Regions from separate parts of the Streptomyces sp. ATLC9 genome, predicted to be linked through region 2. Evidence: predicted binding sites of a transcription regulator. Region 2 holds the regulator's gene; the other holds the start of a gene.
The links. Region 2 encodes HrcA, which represses chaperone genes, less so after heat shock. Its sites were predicted from a motif close to TTNGCACTCNGNNNNNCNGAGTGCNAA; they were not measured.
Positions count from the first base shown of each region.

Region 1 (9,573 bases), on a different contig from region 2:
GCCGGGCAGGGGGAGGGGGCGGCCGGGATCCGCCTCGACCCGTGTCGCGTAGCGGGCCTCGGCCGGGTCCTCCTCCCGCACCGGGTCGGAGAAGGCGTACGCCTTGTTCTCCTGCCGGTGGACCAGCACGTAGACCGGTACCCCGGCGGCGGCGTAGCCGCGGTACTCCGGTCCGATGCCGGCCAGCCGGAAACCGGCCGAGCGCAGCTGGAGGCAGAACTCGGTCGCGGCGTCGTTGTGGTGGTCGTCGGGCTGCGGTGCCACGATCACCGTCCCCCCGGCGTACTCGGCCCGAATCGGCGCGTCTGCGGCCTTTTCGAACGCGATCAGCAGATCGATGGGGTCCTGCGGCCCGTTCACCGGTTCGGTGATGGGATCGGCGGCCATGGCTGTCCCCCCGTGTCGCTGATGTCAGGCTACGCCGCACCGGGTGCCCCGCGAGCGATTGTTCGCCGGCCCGTGCGCCACCCGGACCGGAACGCGTGACCGTCACCCGTACGGGTGTCCCCGTCAGCGGAGCGGGTGGCCCAGGAGCATCGTCGGGGCGCCCGCGGCGCGGGTGAGGAGGACCGTGGCCGAATGCGGGCCGGACGGCTTCACCTTCCGGCGCAACTCCTCCGGTTCGACCGCCGAGCCGCGCTTCTTGACCGTCAGCGTCCCGACGCCGCGCTCGCGCAGCAGCGCCTTCAGCCGCTTGACGTTGAAGGGGAGGGTGTCGGTGATCTCGTACGCGGTCGCGTACGGCGTCGGGCGGTGTTCGTCGGAGGTGACGTAGGCGATGGTCGGGTCGACCAGGCGTCCGCCGACCAGTCCGGCCACCTCCGCGACCAGGTGCGCCCGGATCACCGCGCCGTCCGGCTCGTACAGATAGCGGCCGACGGGGCCGCAGGGGGGATCCGGCAGGCCGGCGGAGTCCAGGACGCGGGGGCCGGGCAGCAGGGTGGCGCGTACCCGGGGCGCCCCGCGCGAGGCGGCGCCGAACCACAGCACGGCCTCCTTCACGTCCCCGCCGTCGGAGATCCACTCCGCCGCCGCGCCCTCCGGTACCGCCTCGTGCGGGATGCCGGGGGCCACCTTCAGCGCGGCGAGCGGGGCGCGCCGGGCGGCCTCCACCGCCCGGGAAAGCGGTGGCGAGTACGCCTCGGGGTCGAAGATCCGGCCGCGTCCGCCGCGGCGGGCCGGATCGGCGAAGACGGCGTCGAAGCCGGACGCGTCCACCTCCGTCACGTCCGCGCAGCGCACCTCGATGCGGTCGGACAGGCCCAGCGCCCCGGCGTTGGCGCGGGCGACGGCGCAGGCCAGCGGGGAGCGGTCGACGGCCAGGACCTCGATCCCGGCGCGGGCCAGCGCGATGGCGTCACCGCCGTTGCCGCAGCACAGGTCGGCCAGCCGCCGCACCCCGAGGGCGGCGAAGCGGCCGGCGCGGTACGCGGCCACGCTCGCGCGGGTGGCCTGCTCCACGCCGTCGGGGGTGAAGTACATCCGCGCCGCGTCGTCGGCCCCGAACTTCGCCGCCGCCCGCTGCCGCAGCCGGGCCTGGGCGATGGCCGCCGAGACCAGCCCGGCCGGGTGGTCGCGGCGCAGCCGGGTGGCGACGGCCAGCTCCCGCCCGGGGTCGTAGGACCGAAGCTCCGCCAGCAGGGCCTGCCCCTCGTCGGTCAGCAGGCGCTGGAAGGCGGAGAGGGGGTCGCCGAGGGCCGGGTTGGTGCTCACCTCACCGGCCCGTCACCGCGGCGCGCGGTACAACGCGGTCAGCTCGAAGCGCGGGGCGTCCGGCGGCAGCCGGTCCGGGTCGTCGGCGGTCCAGCCGCCGGGCGGCGGGTGAAACCAGTCGGGCAGGGGCTCTGCGGTCATCGGCGGTACTCCTTGACGGGCGGGCGCCTGTGACGCGGTACGGGGTCAGCGTACCGGCGTACCGGCGCGCAACGCGCCGTGCGCTGGCACTCCAGTTGACTGAGTGCTAACACCGTCATAGTCTCAGCTTTGGCACTCCCCCATGGAGAGTGCCAACTCAAGCGACGGGCAGATCCGGCACCCGCGACGACGGATCTACCAGGTCGCCACCCCAGACATCCAAACCCCGCCGAGATCTCCGAAGGGGGAGGTCGGATCGTGACGACCGCCACCAGCTCCAAGGTTGCCATCAAGCCGCTCGAGGACCGCATCGTGGTCCAGCCGCTCGACGCCGAGCAGACCACGGCTTCCGGCCTGGTCATCCCGGACACCGCGAAGGAGAAGCCCCAGGAGGGCACCGTCCTCGCCGTCGGTCCGGGCCGCTTCGAGGACGGCAACCGCCTGCCGCTCGACGTCAAGGTCGGCGACACCGTGCTGTACAGCAAGTACGGCGGCACCGAGGTGAAGTACAACAACGAGGAGTACCTCGTCCTCTCGGCGCGCGACGTTCTCGCGATCATCGAGAAGTAAGCACCGCGAAGACTGCCTGTGATCCGCGCCCTGGTACCCGCGTCCGAGACGTCCGGGGCCGGGGCGCGGTTCCTTTGACGAGGACTCCGAGAGGACCCAAGCAACCATGGCGAAGATCCTGAAGTTCGACGAGGACGCCCGTCGCGCCCTCGAGCGCGGTGTCAACAAGCTCGCCGACACCGTGAAGGTGACGATCGGCCCCAGGGGCCGCAACGTCGTCATCGACAAGAAGTTCGGCGCCCCGACCATCACCAACGACGGCGTCACCATCGCCCGCGAGGTCGAGGTCGAGGACCCGTACGAGAACCTGGGCGCCCAGCTCGTGAAGGAGGTGGCGACCAAGACCAACGACATCGCGGGTGACGGCACCACCACCGCCACCGTGCTGGCCCAGGCGCTGGTCCGCGAGGGCCTGCGCAACGTCGCCGCCGGCGCCTCCCCGGCCGCCCTGAAGAAGGGCATCGACGCCGCGGTCAAGGCCGTCTCCGACGACCTGCTGGCCACCGCGCGCCCGATCGACGAGAAGTCCGACATCGCCGCCGTGGCCGCGCTGTCCGCCCAGGACAAGCAGGTCGGCGAGCTGATCGCCGAGGCGATGGACAAGGTCGGCAAGGACGGCGTCATCACCGTCGAGGAGTCCAACACCTTCGGTCTGGAGCTGGACTTCACCGAGGGCATGGCCTTCGACAAGGGCTACCTGTCGCCCTACATGGTCACCGACCAGGAGCGCATGGAGGCCGTCCTCGACGACCCGTACATCCTGATCCACCAGGGCAAGATCTCCTCCATCCAGGACCTGCTGCCCCTGCTGGAGAAGGTCATCCAGACCAACAGCTCCAAGCCGCTGCTGATCATCGCCGAGGACGTCGAGGGCGAGGCCCTCTCCACGCTGGTGGTCAACAAGATCCGCGGCACCTTCAACGCGGTGGCCGTCAAGGCCCCGGGCTTCGGAGACCGCCGCAAGGCGATGCTCGGCGACATGGCGACGCTGACCGGCGCCACCGTCATCGCCGAGGAGGTCGGCCTCAAGCTCGACCAGGCCGGTCTGGACGTGCTGGGTACCGCCCGCCGCGTGACCGTCACCAAGGACGACACCACCATCGTCGACGGCGGCGGCAAGGCCGACGACGTGCAGGGCCGTGTCGCGCAGATCAAGGCCGAGATCGAGACCACCGACTCCGACTGGGACCGCGAGAAGCTCCAGGAGCGCCTCGCGAAGCTGGCCGGCGGCGTGTGCGTGATCCGCGTGGGCGCGGCCACCGAGGTCGAGCTCAAGGAGAAGAAGCACCGTCTGGAGGACGCCATCTCCGCGACCCGCGCCGCGGTCGAGGAGGGCATCGTCTCCGGTGGCGGCTCCGCGCTGGTCCACGCCTCCAAGGTGCTGGGCGACAGCCTGGGCAAGGAGGGCGACGAGGCCACCGGTGTCGCGGTCGTCCGCCGGTCCCTGGTCGAGCCGATGCGCTGGATCGCCGAGAACGCCGGCCTGGAGGGCTACGTCATCACCTCCAAGGTCGCCGAGCTGGAGAAGGGCCACGGCTTCAACGCCGCGACCGGCGAGTACGTCGACCTGGTCAAGGCCGGCGTCATCGACCCGGTCAAGGTCACCCGCTCCGCCCTGGAGAACGCCGCCTCCATCGCGTCGCTGCTGCTGACGACCGAGACCCTGGTCGTCGAGAAGCCGGCCGAGGAGGAGCCGGAGGCCGCCGGCCACGGTCACGCCCACTGAGGCACGGGCTCCCGCGGCACCGCCCGCCGGTACGACGAGGCCCGGCTCCCCGGCCCACAGGGGGCCGGGCCTCGTCGCTTCCGCGTGCGGGACGGTAACGGGGGCCGGGGCGAGGACCGGGGCGGCCGTAAGGGCGGCAGTGCCCGCCTCACCTCGGACTGAAGCGCCCGGTGGTGGAGGAGGCGCGCGAGACCAGACCGCGCGGCGCGAGCCGGGCCAGGCCCAGCAGCGCCTTGTAGCGCGGGTCCGGGACGGACAGCGTCTTCCCCCTGGCCAGGTCCTCCAGCGCGGCGTCCACCACCCGGTCGGCGTTCAGCCACATCCAGCCCGGCACGCTCTGTGCCGACATCCCCGCGCGCCGGTGGAACTCGGTGCGCACGAAACCCGGGCACAGCGCCATCAGCCGCACCCCCGACGCCCCCAGGTCCCGGGCCGCGCCCTGGGTGAACTGCACGACCCACGCCTTGGACGCGCCGTAGGTGCCGCGCGGCACGAAGGCCGCCACCGAGGCCACGTTGACGATGCCGCCCCGGCCCCGCTCGCGCATGCTCTCCGCGGCGGCCGAGGTCAGCCGCAGCACGGCCTCGCAGTGCACCTTGAGCATGCGCAGCTCGTCCGCCATCGGCACCTCCAGATAGCGGCCCCTGTTGCCGAATCCGGCGTTGTTGACCAGCAGGTCCACCGGGTGCTTCCGGTCGCCGAGCCGTTCCCCGACGGCCGTGATGCCCTCGTCGGTGGCCAGGTCGGCGGTGATTATGGACGCCTCGACGCCGTGCCGGTCGTGCAGCTCGGTGGCGTGCCGGCGCAGCCGCTCGGTGTCCCGGGCGACCAGCACCACGTTGTGCCCGTCGCGTGCCAGCCGCCGGGCGAAGGCGGCGCCGATGCCGGCCGTGGCCCCTGTGATCAGTGCAGTCGTCATACGGGCACGCTATCCGGCCGGGGCCGGGGGACCGCGTGCCGGATGCGTCAGGAGGCGTACTTCCCGGTGTGCTCCAGCGCCTCCTCCCAGCCGTTCAGGTGCTCCCGGGTGAAGGCGTACACCGCCCGGTCGTCGCCGTGAAGCGCGGGCCGCCGGACGCCGCGCAGGGCGGAAGGGCGCCTTCGAGGACGTGAACGGGTACCGGGCCGCGGGCCAGGGACTGCTTATGGTGGAGGAGTGATCGAGGCCCGCCATCTCCGTGTGCTGCGCGCGGTGGCCCGTACCGGTTCGCTCTCGGCCGCCGCCCGCGCGCTGGGCTGCACGCAGCCCGCCGTCAGCCAGCAGATGAAGGTCCTGGAGCAGACGGCGGGCACTGTGCTGCTGGTGCGCGCCGGCCGTGAGACGCGCCTCACCGAGGCGGGCGAGGCGCTGGTGCGGCACGCGGCGGGGATCCTGGCCGGGCTGGCCGCCGCCGAGGAGGAGGTGGCCGCCATCGCCGGGCTGCGGGTGGGCCGGGTCCGGCTGGTGTCCTTCCCCAGCGCCAGCTCCGCGATCGTGCCCGCGGCCGTCGCCGCGATGCGCGCGGAGCATCCCGGGGCCCGGGTGTCGCTGGTCGAGGCGCAGCCGCCGCACTCGGCGCGGGCGCTCCGCGAGGGCGAGTGCGACATCGCCCTCTCCTACCGCTATCCGGATGCCGCCGGGCCGGTGGGGAGCGATCCGGAGTGGAGGGATCTGGTGGTGCGGCCGCTGCTGACCGAGCGGCTGGTGGGGCTGGTCCCCCGGGACCACCGCCTGGCGCGGGCGGCGGAGGCGGGGGAGGAGGTCGGGCTCGCGGAGCTGGCCGGGGAGCCCTGGATCGCGGGCTGCCCGCGCTGCCGGGGGCATCTGGTGGAGGTGTGCGAGAGCGCGGGCTTCACCCCGCGGATCGACTTCGCCACCGACGACTACCCGGCCGTGGTGGGACTGGTGGGTGCGGGGCTGGGCGTGGCCGTGCTGCCCGAGCTGGCGGTGGAGTCGGTGCGGCCCCGGGGGGTGCGGACCGTGGGCATCCGCCCGGAGGTGCGGCGCGAGGTGGCTGCCCTGACACTGCCGGACCTCGCCCGGGTGCCGGTGGTCGCCGCCATGCTGGACCGGCTCTCGGACGCGGCCCGCCGCTGACGCGGGCCGCGTCCGGCGCGCCCGGCACCCGGACGTGCCGGGGGCCGGATCCGTGGGGGGTGTCGGGGGCGTGCGGAGCGCGGCGCTACGCTCCGGCCGCGCCGACCAGCCTGGTGCGGGCCCGCCCCATGAGTTCCTCGCGCTCGTCCTCGGTCAGTCCGCCCCACACCCCGTAGGGCTCACGCACGGTGAGCGCGTGGGCGGCGCACTCCGCCCGCACCGGGCAGCGCATGCACACCTCCTTCGCGGACGCCTCGCGTGCGCTGCGGGCCGCTCCGCGCTCCCCCTCGGGGTGGAAGAACAGCGAGCTGTCGACTCCTCGACAGGCGGCCAGCAGCTGCCAGTCCCACAGATCGGCGTTGGGACCCGGAAGGCGGGAGAAATCTGCCATGGCTCGTCCTCTCGAAGCGAACTGATGCCGGTGAACCAGTCGAGAACAGTCACGACCGTACATCCACGGTATGAGTAGATGTAAATATGCATCTTCGGGATTCTTGGGACATACGCGAGTAATAAAAAGAAAACCCGCCAAACAGGGCAAATGACGACACGGCCGCTGATCTGCGTGGGATACCCCCTCCGTGTCTGCGCCATCACGTAGGGTGTTGAAAGCGGACGCCGGAGACCGTAACTCTTTCGGGTGACCGTCGTTGAGTGTGCGGAGGCGGTTGACACAGACAAGTGCCGGATGGATGTCCGGGGCGGTCAACCGCACAGGTGACGATTCGTACCAGCCCTGGAGGCTTAAGGTGATGCGCATGAGCTGCGGAGGGCGATCATGACTTCCGTCCTCGTCTGCGACGACTCCCCGCTTGCCCGAGAGGCGCTGCGCCGCGCGGTCGCGACCGTGCCCGGCGTGGAACGTGTGACGACCGCGGCCAACGGCGAGGAAGTCCTCCGCCGCTGGGGCGCGGACCGGTCCGACCTCATCCTCATGGACGTTCGGATGCCCGGCCTGGGCGGTGTCGAGACCGTGCGGCGCCTGCTGTCGGCCGACCCCGGCGCCCGCGTCATCATGCTGACCGTGGCGGAGGACCTGGACGGCGTCGCACTCGCCGTCGCCGCCGGCGCCCGCGGCTACCTGCACAAGGACGCCTCGCGCGCCGAGCTGCGGGCCACGGTCACCCAGGCGCTGGCCGACCCCACCTGGCGGCTCGCGCCGCGGCGGCTGCGCTCGGCCGAGATGGGCGCCGCGCCGACACTCACCGCCCGTGAGATCCAGGTGCTGGAGGGTATGAGCCACGGCCGCTCCAACGCCGAGATCGGACGCGAGCTGTTCCTGTCCGAGGACACGGTGAAGACCCATGCGCGGAGACTGTTCAAGAAGCTCGGGGCCTCCGACAGGGCACATGCCGTGGCGCTCGGCTTCCGCTGGGGTCTCGTCCGTTAGGGCGTGCCGTGGAAGTCCCGTCCGCCGTCCGGTCTCCTCCCGGACGGCGGACACCCGGCGGCACCGGAGCGGTGGAGCCGCCGCGCTCCCCGCCCGCGGCCGTCCTCGCACGTCGTACGTACTGTGTGCGCGGGGCGCGTGGGGTGTGGCCGGTGCGCCCGGGAAGAGGATCCGCCGACCCCGGGGCGCCGTGAGGCGGCGGAGCTCCGGGCGGAGCTCCGGTGCCGTAATCTCCGGTGTGCCGCATCCTGGAGGTATGGAGTTCCTCGGGGACGTGACGGTCAGGCGTGAGGGGAGGGCGCGGGACGTGACAGCGAGTGCCCCCGCCCATAACGCTTCAGTGCACAACCACGGACGGGGTGCGGCGGAACGGCCGCGCCGGGTGCACCATGGACCGATGCGTGACGACGAGACGCCATCCGCGGCGGACGGCCGCGGTGAGATCGGTGCCCTCGTCCAGCGTGCGGTGGAGGGCGACGAGCGGGCCACCCACGACCTCCTCGCCCGCGTCCACCCCCTCGCCCTGCGGTACTGCAGGACGCGGCTGACCCGGCTGCCCGGGGACGCCCGGCACTTCGTGGACGACCTGGCACAGGAGGTCTGCCTGGCGGTGCTGTGCGCGCTGCCGCGCTACCGCGACACCGGCAAGCCCTTCGAGGCGTTCGTGGTCGCCATCGCCCAGCACAAGGTCGCCGACCTCCAGCGGGCCGCCATGCGCGGGCCGGGCAGCACCGCGGTGCCCTCGGACGAGATGCCCGAGCGGCCCGACGACTCGCTGGGCCCGGAGGAGCGGGCCCTGCTGAGCAGCGACGCGGAGTGGGCGAGGAAGCTGCTGGCCAACCTTCCCGAACACCAGCGCGAGCTGGTGCTGCTGCGGGTGGCGGTCGGACTCACCGCCGAGGAGACCGGGCAGATGCTCGGAATGTCCCCGGGGGCCGTACGCGTTGCCCAGCATCGAGCCCTGTCGCGGCTGCGCGCTCTCGCGGAGCAGTGATCCGGGGCCGGCCACAGCTGTTCGGCGGTCCGGCGGCGGTCCCGCGACCGGAGCCGCGGACGGTTCCGCGGGCGGCACGGGGCCCTTCCCGGGCCCGTTAGCATGGACGTCCGCGCCGGGCAAGAGTATTGGGGAAGGTGCCATGGAAGGCGTCATGACGGACAACGTCGGCAGTGCGGGCAGCGTCGGCGGTGCCGACGGGGTTCCCGCGAAGTTCGCCGCACTCGGGCTGACCTACGACGACGTGCTGCTGCTGCCGGGCGAGTCGGACATGGCCCCGCAGGACATCGACACCTCCTCGTACGTCTCGCGCAACGTGAGGGTGAACGTCCCGCTGATCTCCGCGGCGATGGACAAGGTCACCGAGGCCCGCATGGCGATCGCCATGGCCCGGCAGGGCGGTGTCGGCGTGCTGCACCGCAACCTGTCGATCGAGGGCCAGGCCGACCAGGTCGACCAGGTCAAGCGGTCGGAGTCCGGCATGGTCACCGATCCGATCACCATCCGCCCCGACGCCACGCTGCGCGAGGCCGACCAGCTGTGCGGCCGCTTCCGCATCAGCGGCGTGCCGGTCACCGACGCGACCGGCAGGCTGCTGGGCATCGTCACCAACCGCGACATGGCCTTCGAGACCGACCGCAGCCGCGAGGTCCGCGAGGTCATGACGCCGATGCCGCTGGTCACCGGCAAGGTGGGCATCTCGCGTGCGGACGCCATGGAGCTGCTGCGCCGCCACAAGATCGAGAAACTGCCGCTGGTCGACGGCGAGGGCGTGCTCAAGGGCCTGATCACCGTCAAGGACTTCGTCAAGGCGGAGAAGTACCCGCACGCCGCCAAGGACGCCGAGGGCCGGCTCATCGTCGGCGCGGCGGTCGGGGTGGCCGGCGACGCCTTCGAGCGGGCCCAGGCGCTGATCGAGGCGGGCGCCGACTTCATCGTCGTGGACACCGCGCACGGCCACT
Region 1 is NZ_JBXUOY010000069.1:3,811-13,383, reverse strand. It holds gene AC2CJA_RS10455 (class I SAM-dependent methyltransferase) at 511-1,713, opposite strand; gene AC2CJA_RS10450 (hypothetical protein) at 1,726-1,854, opposite strand; gene groES (co-chaperone GroES) at 2,113-2,424, shown strand; gene groL (chaperonin GroEL) at 2,531-4,150, shown strand; gene AC2CJA_RS10435 (SDR family NAD(P)-dependent oxidoreductase) at 4,299-5,069, opposite strand; gene AC2CJA_RS10430 (LysR family transcriptional regulator) at 5,307-6,227, shown strand; gene AC2CJA_RS10425 (WhiB family transcriptional regulator) at 6,313-6,618, opposite strand; gene AC2CJA_RS10420 (response regulator) at 7,006-7,617, shown strand; gene AC2CJA_RS10415 (sigma-70 family RNA polymerase sigma factor) at 8,015-8,611, shown strand; gene guaB (IMP dehydrogenase) at 8,766-9,573, shown strand, end outside.
Region 1: groES (co-chaperone GroES) is a predicted target of HrcA. The motif match lies at 1,938-1,964, and genes of this name have one in related genera.

Region 2 (9,573 bases):
TCCAGGTACTCCACGACCACGCCCTCGATCCGCAGATCGTCGCCCCAGACCTTCTCCACCAGCTCCGCGTCGTGGCGCCCCTCGACGTAGATGCGCCCCGCCCGCGCCACCCGCGCGCGGGCGCCCGGCACCGCCACCGACCCCGAGGGCGTGCGCAGGGGCGCCACCGGAGCGGGCGGGGCCACCGCCCGCGGCCGGACGAGGGTGACGGCCCTGCCCTCCAGCAGGAAGCCGCGCGGCTCCATCGGGAAGACCCGGCACTTGCCGAAGCGGTCCTCCAGCGTGACGGTGAAACCCTGCGCCGTCCTCTCGCAGCGCACCACTGCCCCGCAGAAGCCGGTCGTGACCTCCTCCACCACCAGATCCGGCTCGGCGGGCACCTCGGGCGCGGGCCCGTGGCCGCCGGAGGTCCGCTTCCACGGAGGGGTCAGGTCGGGGCCGTACCGTCTGCTGCGCATGCGGTCATTGTGTTACGTGATCCCCACCGTGAAACCTGGGACGGGGCCCCTCCGCGGAACCCGCCGCGGCGTCCGTCACACCGTGCCGAAGCGCTCCGCCAGCGCGTCGCGCTGGGCGCGGACGAAGGCGGCGTCCACCACCGCCCCGTGGCCCGGCACGTACCGCGCGTCCTCGCCGCCCAGGGCGAGCAGCCGGTCCAGCGCGGCCGGCCAGTGGACGGGGTGGGAGTCCGGCCCCGCCTGCGGCTCGCCGGACTCCTCCACCAGGTCACCGCAGAAGACCACGTCCGGCCCGCCCGGCACGCCGGGGACCACGACGGCCAGGTCGTGGGCGGTGTGCGCCGGACCGACGTTGGCCAGGAGCGCCTCCCGGCCGCCCAGCCGGACGGTCAGCTCGCCGGCCACCCGGTGGTGCGGGTGGACGAGCACGTCGACCGCCTCGGCCGCCTCCCGCGGGTCCACGCCGTGCCGCACGGCGTCCTGGCGCAACTCGTCCTTCGAGTGGACCAGCAGGTCCTCGATCCCCACCGCCCCGTAGACCTCCACCCCGGCGAAGGCCGAGGCGCCCAGGACGTGGTCGAAGTGCGGATGAGTCAGCGCCACGTGGGTCACCGGCAGCCCGAAGCGATCGTGCAGGTACCGCCGGACGCGCGCGCCGTCACCCAGCGTCGCGCCCGTGTCGACCACCAGTACCCCGGTCCCGCCCGCGACGGCCCCGACCGTCTCGTCCCAGCCGGGCATGCGGCGGCGTACGACTCCGGGCGACAGCTCTTCCCAATCGGTCTCCACACCGCGACGCTAGCGCCATCACGCGGGCGGTGCCCGCCGGGATGTGGTGCGGATCGCCCTTCCGGTCGGCGCCCGCCCTTGCCCTGGCCGTGGTCACCGGCCCTACACTGGCACAGGGTGACTGGCACTCACCGGTTGAGAGTGCCAGGGACGAGACGGCCGGACGGGAGGTGTGCCCAGATGCTCAGTGAACGCAGACTCGAAGTCCTGCGCGCCATCGTCCAGGACTACGTGGGCACGCAGGAGCCGGTGGGTTCCAAGGCGCTGACCGAGCGGCACAACCTCCAGGTCTCCCCGGCCACCGTGCGCAACGACATGGCGGCCCTGGAGGACGAGGGGTACATCGCCCAGCCGCACACCAGCGCCGGCCGTGTGCCCACAGACAAGGGCTACCGCCTGTTCGTCGACAGGCTGGCGGGCGTCAAGCCGCTGTCCAAGCCGGAGCGCCGGGCGATCCAGAGCTTCCTGGAGGACGCCGTCGACCTCGACGACGTCGTCAGCCGCACCGTGCGGCTGCTGGCCCAGCTCACCCGGCAGGTCGCCGTCGTCCAGTACCCCTCGCTGACCCGCTCGACCGTCCGCCACGTCGAACTGCTGCTCCTGGCCCCCGCGCGTCTGATGCTCGTACTGATCACGGACACCGGGCGGGTCGAGCAGCGGGTGGTGGACTGCCCGGCGCCCGTCTCCGAGTCGTCCCTGGCCGATCTGCGCGCCCGGCTCAACAGCCGGGTCGTCGGCGAGCGCTTCTCCGAGGTGCCCGGGCTGGTGCAGGACCTGCCGGAGTCCTTCGACTCCGAGGACCGCGGCACGGTCTCGACGGTGCTCGCCACCCTCCTGGAGACACTGGTGGAGGAGACCGAGGAGCGGCTGATGATCGGCGGCACCGCCAATCTCACCCGCTTCGTGCACGACTTCCCGCTGACCATCCGGCCGGTGCTGGAAGCTCTGGAGGAGCAGGTCGTCCTGCTCAAGCTGCTGGGTGAGGCGAAGGACCCGGGCATGACGGTGCGAATCGGCCATGAGAACGTTCACGAGGGACTGACCTCCACGTCGGTCGTCTCGGTCGGTTACGGTTCGGGAGACGAGGCGGTCGCCAAGCTCGGTGTGGTCGGGCCGACCCGCATGGACTACCCCGGAACGATGGGAGCGGTACGCGCAGTGGCACGTTACGTCGGACAGATTCTCGCGGAGTCGTAAGTGGCAACCGACTACTACGCGGTCCTGGGCGTGCAGCGCGATGCCTCGCAGGACGAGATCAAGAAGGCCTTCCGCAGGCTCGCGCGCGAACTGCACCCTGACGTCAACCCGGATCCGAAGACGCAGGAGCGGTTCAAGGAGATCAACACCGCCTACGAGGTGCTCTCCGACCCGCAGAAGAAGCAGATGTACGACCTCGGCGGCGATCCCGCGGGCGGCGCGGGCCGGGGCGGCGGGTTCGGCGGGGGCTTCGGCAACTTCTCCGACATCATGGACGCCTTCTTCGGCGCCGCCTCCCAGCGCGGGCCGAGGTCCCGCACCCGGCGCGGCCAGGACGCCATGATCCGGCTCGACATCGAGCTGGACGAGGCGGCCTTCGGCACCACCAAGGACATCCAGGTGGACACGGCGGTCGTCTGCACCACGTGCAGCGGCGAGGGGGCCGCCCCGGGCACCTCCGCGCAGACGTGCGACATGTGCCGCGGACGCGGAGAGGTCTCGCAGGTCACCCGGTCCTTCCTGGGCCAGGTCATGACCTCGCGCCCCTGCCCGCAGTGCCAGGGCTTCGGCACGGTCGTGCCCACTCCCTGCCCGGAGTGCGCGGGCGACGGCCGGGTGCGCTCGCGGCGCAACCTGACGGTGAAGATCCCGGCCGGCGTCGACAACGGCACCCGCATCCAGCTCGCCGGCGAGGGCGAGGTCGGCCCGGGCGGCGGCCCGGCGGGCGACCTGTACGTCGAGATCCACGAGGTGCCACACCCGGTCTTCCAGCGGCGCGGCGACGACCTGCACTGCACGGTCACCATCCCCATGACGGCGGCGGCGCTGGGCACCAAGGTCCCGCTGGAGACGCTGGACGGCATGGAGGAGGTCGACATCCGGCCCGGCACCCAGTCCGGCCAGTCGGTCCCGCTCCACCAGCGCGGTGTGACGCACCTGCGCGGCGGCGGCCGCGGCGACCTGGTCGTCCACGTGGAGGTCCAGACGCCGAACAAGCTGGACCCGGAGCAGGAGGAGCTGCTGCGCCGTCTGGCCAAACTGCGCGGCGAGGAGCGGCCCACGGGCCAGTTCCAGCCGGGGCAGCAGGGGTTGTTCTCGCGGCTGAAGGATGCGTTCAACGGGCGTTGAGGCGGCCGTGGGGCGGGACGGCCGGCCTCCGGAGGGCGTGGCAGGATGCCGTCATGCCCACCGAGCTGATCACCCCGGCCGCCCGGCCGGAGCGCCCCGCCCGGCGGTCCGCGTGACCGCCCCCGTCTTCCTGGCCGAGAGCGCCGTCCTGGCCGGCGCCGCCCCCGGCGCCGTGCTGGCGCTGGAGGGATCCGAGGGCCGGCACGCCGTCGCGGTACGGCGGCTGCGCGCTGGCGAGGAGGTCGTCCTCACCGACGGGGCGGGCACCGGGGCCTTCGGCACCGTCACGGCCGTCGAGGGGAAGGACCGGCTGGAGGTCGCCGTCACCGAGGTGCGTACCGAGCCGGAGCCGTGCCCGCGGATCACCGTCGTCCAGGCCCTGCCCAAGGGCGACCGCGGCGAGCTGGCCGTGGAGACGATGACGGAGACGGGCGTGGACGCGATCGTGCCCTGGTCCGCCTCGCGCTGCGTCACGCAGTGGCGGGGCGAGCGCGGGCAGAAGGCGCTGCGCAAGTGGCGTTCCACCGCGCGCGAGGCCGGCAAGCAGTCGCGCAGACTGCGTTTCCCGGAAGTCGCCGAGCCGGCCGGCACCCGGCAACTGCTCCCGCTGCTGTCGTCCGCCGCCTTCGCCGCGGTCCTCCACGAGGAGGGCTCGCTCCCACTGGCGACCGCCGAGCTGCCGGCCAGGGGTGAGCTGGTGCTCGTCGTCGGTCCGGAGGGCGGGGTCGCCCCCGAGGAACTGGAGGCGTTCGAGCGGGCCGGCGCGCGCCCGTACCGGCTGGGCCCGAGTGTGCTGCGCACCTCCACGGCGGGCACGGCGGCGGCGGCGCTGCTGCTGGGACGCACCGGCCGTTGGCCCTGATCCCCCGTGCCGCGGCCGGGGTACGATCGGCGCTGCGTGACCACCGATCGACCCACCTCACAGCGGGAGGCGCCACCGTGGCGGAGGAACCGCAGGCGGACTGCCTGTTCTGCAAGATCGTGGCGGGGGACGTCCCGGCGACGATCGTCCACGAGACCGACACCACGCTCGCCTTCCGGGACATCAACCCGCAGGCGCCCACCCATGTGCTGGTGATCCCCAAGGAGCACCACCCCGACGCCGCCGCACTGGCCGCCGCCGCCCCGCAGCTGGCCGCCGACGTGCTGCGCGCGGCGGGCGAGGTCGCCGCGCAGGAGAACATCGCCCCGCCCGGGGGCGCCACCGTCGGCTACCGGATCGTGTTCAACACCGGTGCGGGCGCCGGGCAGACCGTCTGGCACGCGCACGCCCACGTCCTGGGCGGACGCGGCCTGAACTGGCCCCCCGGATAAGTCCGTTGTCCGTACGCGAACTGGTCGTGCTGGGCACCGCCAGCCAGGTGCCCACCCGTCGGCGCAACCACAACGGCTACGTTCTGCGCTGGGACGGCGAGGCGCTGCTGTTCGACCCCGGCGAGGGCACCCAGCGCCAGATGCTCCGCGCGGGTGTGGCCGCCCACGACCTCACCCGGCTGTGCGTCACCCACTTCCACGGCGACCACAGCCTGGGCCTGGCCGGGGTCATCCAGCGCATCAACCTCGACCGGGTGCCGCACCCGGTCACGGCGCACTACCCGGCGAGCGGGCAGCGCTTCTTCGACCGCCTGCGGTACGCCACCGCCTACCGCGAGACGGCCGAACTGCGCGAGGAGCCGGTCGGTGCGGACGGCACGCTGGCCGCCACCGCCGCGTACACGCTCCAGGCGCGGCGCCTGTCCCATCCGGTGGAGTCCTACGGCTACCGCCTGGTCGAGCCCGACGGACGCCGGATGCTGCCCGAGCGGCTCGCCGCCCGCGGCATCTCGGGCCCGGACGTCGGCCGCATCCAGCGCGAGGGGGAGCTGCGCGGGGTCTCCCTGGACGAGGTGAGCGAGACCCGTCCCGGCCAGCGCTTCGCCTTCGTGATGGACACCCGGCTGTGCGACGGTGTGCACGCGCTGGCCGAGGGCTGCGACATGCTGGTCATCGAGGCGACCTTCCTCGACGAGGAGGAGGCCCTGGCGCAGGAGTACGGCCATCTCACCGCGGGCCAGGCGGCCTCCGCCGCGGCGCGGGCGGGGGTGCGGCACCTGGTGCTCACGCACTTCTCGCAGCGTTACGACGACCCGGCCCGGTTCGCCGCCCAGGCCAGGGAGGCGGGGTTCGCCGGGGAGCTGACCGTGGCCGAGGACCTGATGCGGGTGCCGCTGCCCCGACGGCGCTGACCGCCGCCGCCCGCGCCCCGCGGCGTACGCCCTTCCGCGCCCGCCCCACCGCGTCCCTTTCCGGAAACGTACGGGCGCCCTTGACGCCTCTCCCCGCCGTCCCTAGTCTCCGTCCCCACGCATGGACAGGGTTCACATAGGAGAACGAGCCGGTGAGGGCGGGTCCGGGGATCCAGGGCGTCCGCCGCCACCGGTCCCGACCCGACAGGAGTCGCCGATGAAGGACCTGACCGTCGCCGAGGTGCGCCTGACCCCGGTCCTCGTCGCCGACCCGCCCCTGCTCAACACCCAGGGCGTCCACCAGCCGTACACACCGCGCCTGATCGTCGAGGTGGTCACGGCCGGCGGCGTCACCGGGGTGGGGGAGACCTACGGCGACACCGAGTACCTGGGATCGGCACGTTCCCTCGCCCGGAGACTGCCCGGGCACCCGGTCAGCGGTCTGAACGGGCTGCTCACCCTCGCCGGCGAGATCCCCCTGGACGGCCACCGGACGGACGGCTCGGTGGACGTCGGAGGGCTGCGCGGCGTCCAGACCGCCGGCAAGCTGCGGCTGTCCGTCGCCTCCGGCTTCGAGGTGGCCTGTCTGGACGCCCTCGGCAAGGCGCTGGGAATGCCCGTGCACGCCCTGCTCGGCGGGAAGGTGCGCGACCGGGTCGAGTACAGCGCCTACCTGTTCTACCGCTGGGCCGCCCACCCTGGCGGCGCGGCGGGCGGGAGCGACGACTGGGGCGCGGCCCTCGATCCGGCCGGGATCGTCGCCCAGGCCCGCCGCTTCGCGGCCGAGCACGGCTTCGGGTCCTTCAAGCTCAAGGGCGGGGTCCTCCCGCCCGAGGAGGAGATCGCCGCCGTCCGGGCGCTGGCCGAGGCGTTCCCCGGCAGCCCTCTGCGTCTGGACCCCAACGGCGCCTGGTCGGTGGAGACCGCGCTGAAGGTCGTGGAGGAGCTGCGCGACGTGCTGGAGTACCTGGAGGACCCGGTCACCGGCACGCCCGCGATGGCCGAGGTCGCCGCGCGGGCCGAGGGGCTGCCGCTGGCCACCAACATGTGCGTGACCACCTTCCCGGAGATCGCCGCGGCGTTCACCACCGGCGCCGTCCAGGTGCTGCTCAGCGACCACCACTACTGGGGAGGGCTGCGCAACACCCAGCAACTGGCCGCGGTCTGCCGCGCCTTCGGCGTCGGGGTGTCCATGCACTCCAACACCCACCTGGGCGTCAGCCTCGCCGCCATGACCCACGTCGCCGCCACCGTCCCCGGTCTGGAGCACGCCTGCGACACCCACTACCCCTGGCAGACCGAGGACGTGCTCACCGAGCGCATCGCCTTCCGCGAAGGCGCCGTCACCGTCCCCGACGCCCCCGGTCTGGGCGTCGCCCTCGACCGCGACCGCCTCGACGCCCTCCACCGCCGGTGGCTGGCCGACGACGGCACGATGCGCGACCGGGACGACGCCGCGGCCATGCGCCGGGCCGACCCGTGCTGGGAGGCCCCTTCCCTACCGCGCTGGTGAGGCCGTCCGCAAACCGTCGCCTGCCTTCCGCGCCGATCGTGCACACTGGCCGCATGCTCGACCCGCTCGCCTCGCTCCGCACCCCCGACGACCCGCTCTGCGATGTCTATCTGACCGGGACGGTCTTCCTGGACATCATCTTCACTGGTCTGGACTCGGCACCGGTGCGCGGCACCGAGTCCTGGGCGCGGGGCATGGGGTCGAGCCCCGGCGGCGTCGCCAACATGGCCACCGCCCTGGCCCGGCTCGGCCTGCACACCTCGCTCGCCGCCGCTTTCGGCGACGACATGTACGGCGAGTACTGCTGGGAGGCGCTGGAGAAGGGCGAGGGTATCGACCTGTCACGGTCACGCACCGCGCCCGGCTGGCACTCGCCGGTCACCGTCTCGATGGCCTACGAGGGCGAGCGGACGATGGTCTCCCACGGACACGAGGCCCCCCGGCCCGAGGAGCCCGTCCCCGGCGACCCGCCCGCCGCCCGCGCCTGTGTCGCCTCCCTCCGGCCCGGCAGGCGCCAGGAGTGGATCGCCCGGGCGGCCCGGTCCGGCAGCCGGGTCTTCGCCGACATCGGCTGGGACGAGACCGGCCGCTGGGATCCGGACGACCTCGCCGATCTGGAGCACTGCGAGGCGTTCCTGCCCAACGCCGGGGAGGCGATGGGCTACACCCGCACCGACTGCCCCCGCGCCGCCGCCCGCCGCCTCGCCGAGAAGGTGCCGCTGGCCGTGGTGACCATGGGGTCCGAGGGCGCCGTCGCGGTGGACGGCGCCACGGGCGAGACGGCCGAGGTGCCCGCCATCTCGGTGGAGGCGCTGGACCCCACCGGAGCCGGGGACGTGTTCGTGGCCGGCTTCGTCGCCGGCACCCTGGCCGACTGGCCGCTGGCCGACAGGCTGGCCTTCGCCGGACTGACCGCCGCCCTGTCGGTGCAGGAGTTCGGCGGCTCGCTGTCCGCGCCGGGATGGGTCGAGATCGCCGCCTGGTGGCAGCGTGTGCGCGACTTCGACGAGCAGGATCCGGCCGCCCTGAGCCGCTACGGCTTCCTGGACGCCCTGCTGCCCGGCTGCGCCCGGCCGTGGCCGCTGCGCCGCGCGGTACCGACCATCGGCTTCCGCCGGCCGTGACCCGCCCCGGACCGGCGCGGAAGCCCGTCCCGGGCCTCCCGCGGCGCCGGGGCGCCGGCCCGGCGCGCGGGGCGGGCCGCCAAAACGCTACTGACCTGCCAGCGCCACGTCGTACCCTGGGAGTCCAGGCGCGCGGCGGAGACAGACCGGCGACACAGCAGCGACAGAGAGGGACGCGCAGGCCACAGAGCCGGCCCATGACTCAGACACAGACGGACCAGGCACGGTCCACCCAAGCGAGTGCCCGTTTCACCGTTCCGGCCAAGCACCCGATGGTGACGGTGCTGGGTTCCGGCGACTCCCTCCTCCGTGTGGTCGAGAAAGCCTTCCCGTCGACGGACATCCACGTCCGCGGGAACGAGATCACCGCGACCGGCGAGGCGGCGGAGGTCGAACTCGTCCAGCGGTTGTTCGACGAGATGATGCTGGTGCTGCGCACCGGTCAGCCGCTGACCGAGGACGCGGTGGAACGATCGATCGCCATGCTCCGTGACGCGGAGGACGGCGCCGCCGAGACACCGGCCGAGGTGCTCACGCAGAACATCCTGTCCAACCGCGGCCGCACGATCCGCCCCAAGACGCTCAACCAGAAGCGCTACGTGGACGCGATCGACAAGCACACCGTCGTCTTCGGCATCGGACCGGCGGGCACCGGCAAGACCTACCTCGCCATGGCCAAGGCGGTGCAGGCCCTGCAATCCAAGCAGGTCACCCGCATCATCCTGACCCGGCCCGCCGTCGAGGCGGGGGAGCGGCTGGGCTTCCTGCCCGGCACGCTCTACGAGAAGATCGACCCGTACCTGCGGCCGCTGTACGACGCGCTGCACGACATGCTCGACCCCGACTCGATCCCGCGCCTGATGGCCGCCGGGACGATCGAGGTCGCGCCGCTGGCGTACATGCGGGGCCGTACGCTCAACGACGCCTTCATCATCCTGGACGAGGCGCAGAACACCAATCCCGAGCAGATGAAGATGTTCCTCACCCGGCTCGGCTTCGACTCCAAGATCGTGATCACCGGCGACGTCACCCAGGTCGACCTGCCCGGCGGCACCAGAAGCGGCCTGCGCCAGGTGCAGGGGATCCTCGAGGGCGTGGAGGACGTCCACTTCTCGCGGCTCACCAGCACCGACGTCGTG
Region 2 is NZ_JBXUOY010000025.1:17,915-27,487, reverse strand. It holds gene AC2CJA_RS04945 (DUF3097 domain-containing protein) at 1-458, opposite strand, end outside; gene AC2CJA_RS04940 (MBL fold metallo-hydrolase) at 534-1,199, opposite strand; gene hrcA (heat-inducible transcriptional repressor HrcA) at 1,428-2,444, shown strand; gene dnaJ (molecular chaperone DnaJ) at 2,445-3,572, shown strand; gene AC2CJA_RS04925 (16S rRNA (uracil(1498)-N(3))-methyltransferase) at 3,685-4,434, shown strand; gene AC2CJA_RS04920 (histidine triad nucleotide-binding protein) at 4,512-4,886, shown strand; gene AC2CJA_RS04915 (ribonuclease Z) at 4,892-5,797, shown strand; gene AC2CJA_RS04910 (glucarate dehydratase family protein) at 6,015-7,310, shown strand; gene AC2CJA_RS04905 (PfkB family carbohydrate kinase) at 7,364-8,434, shown strand; gene AC2CJA_RS04900 (PhoH family protein) at 8,632-9,573, shown strand, end outside.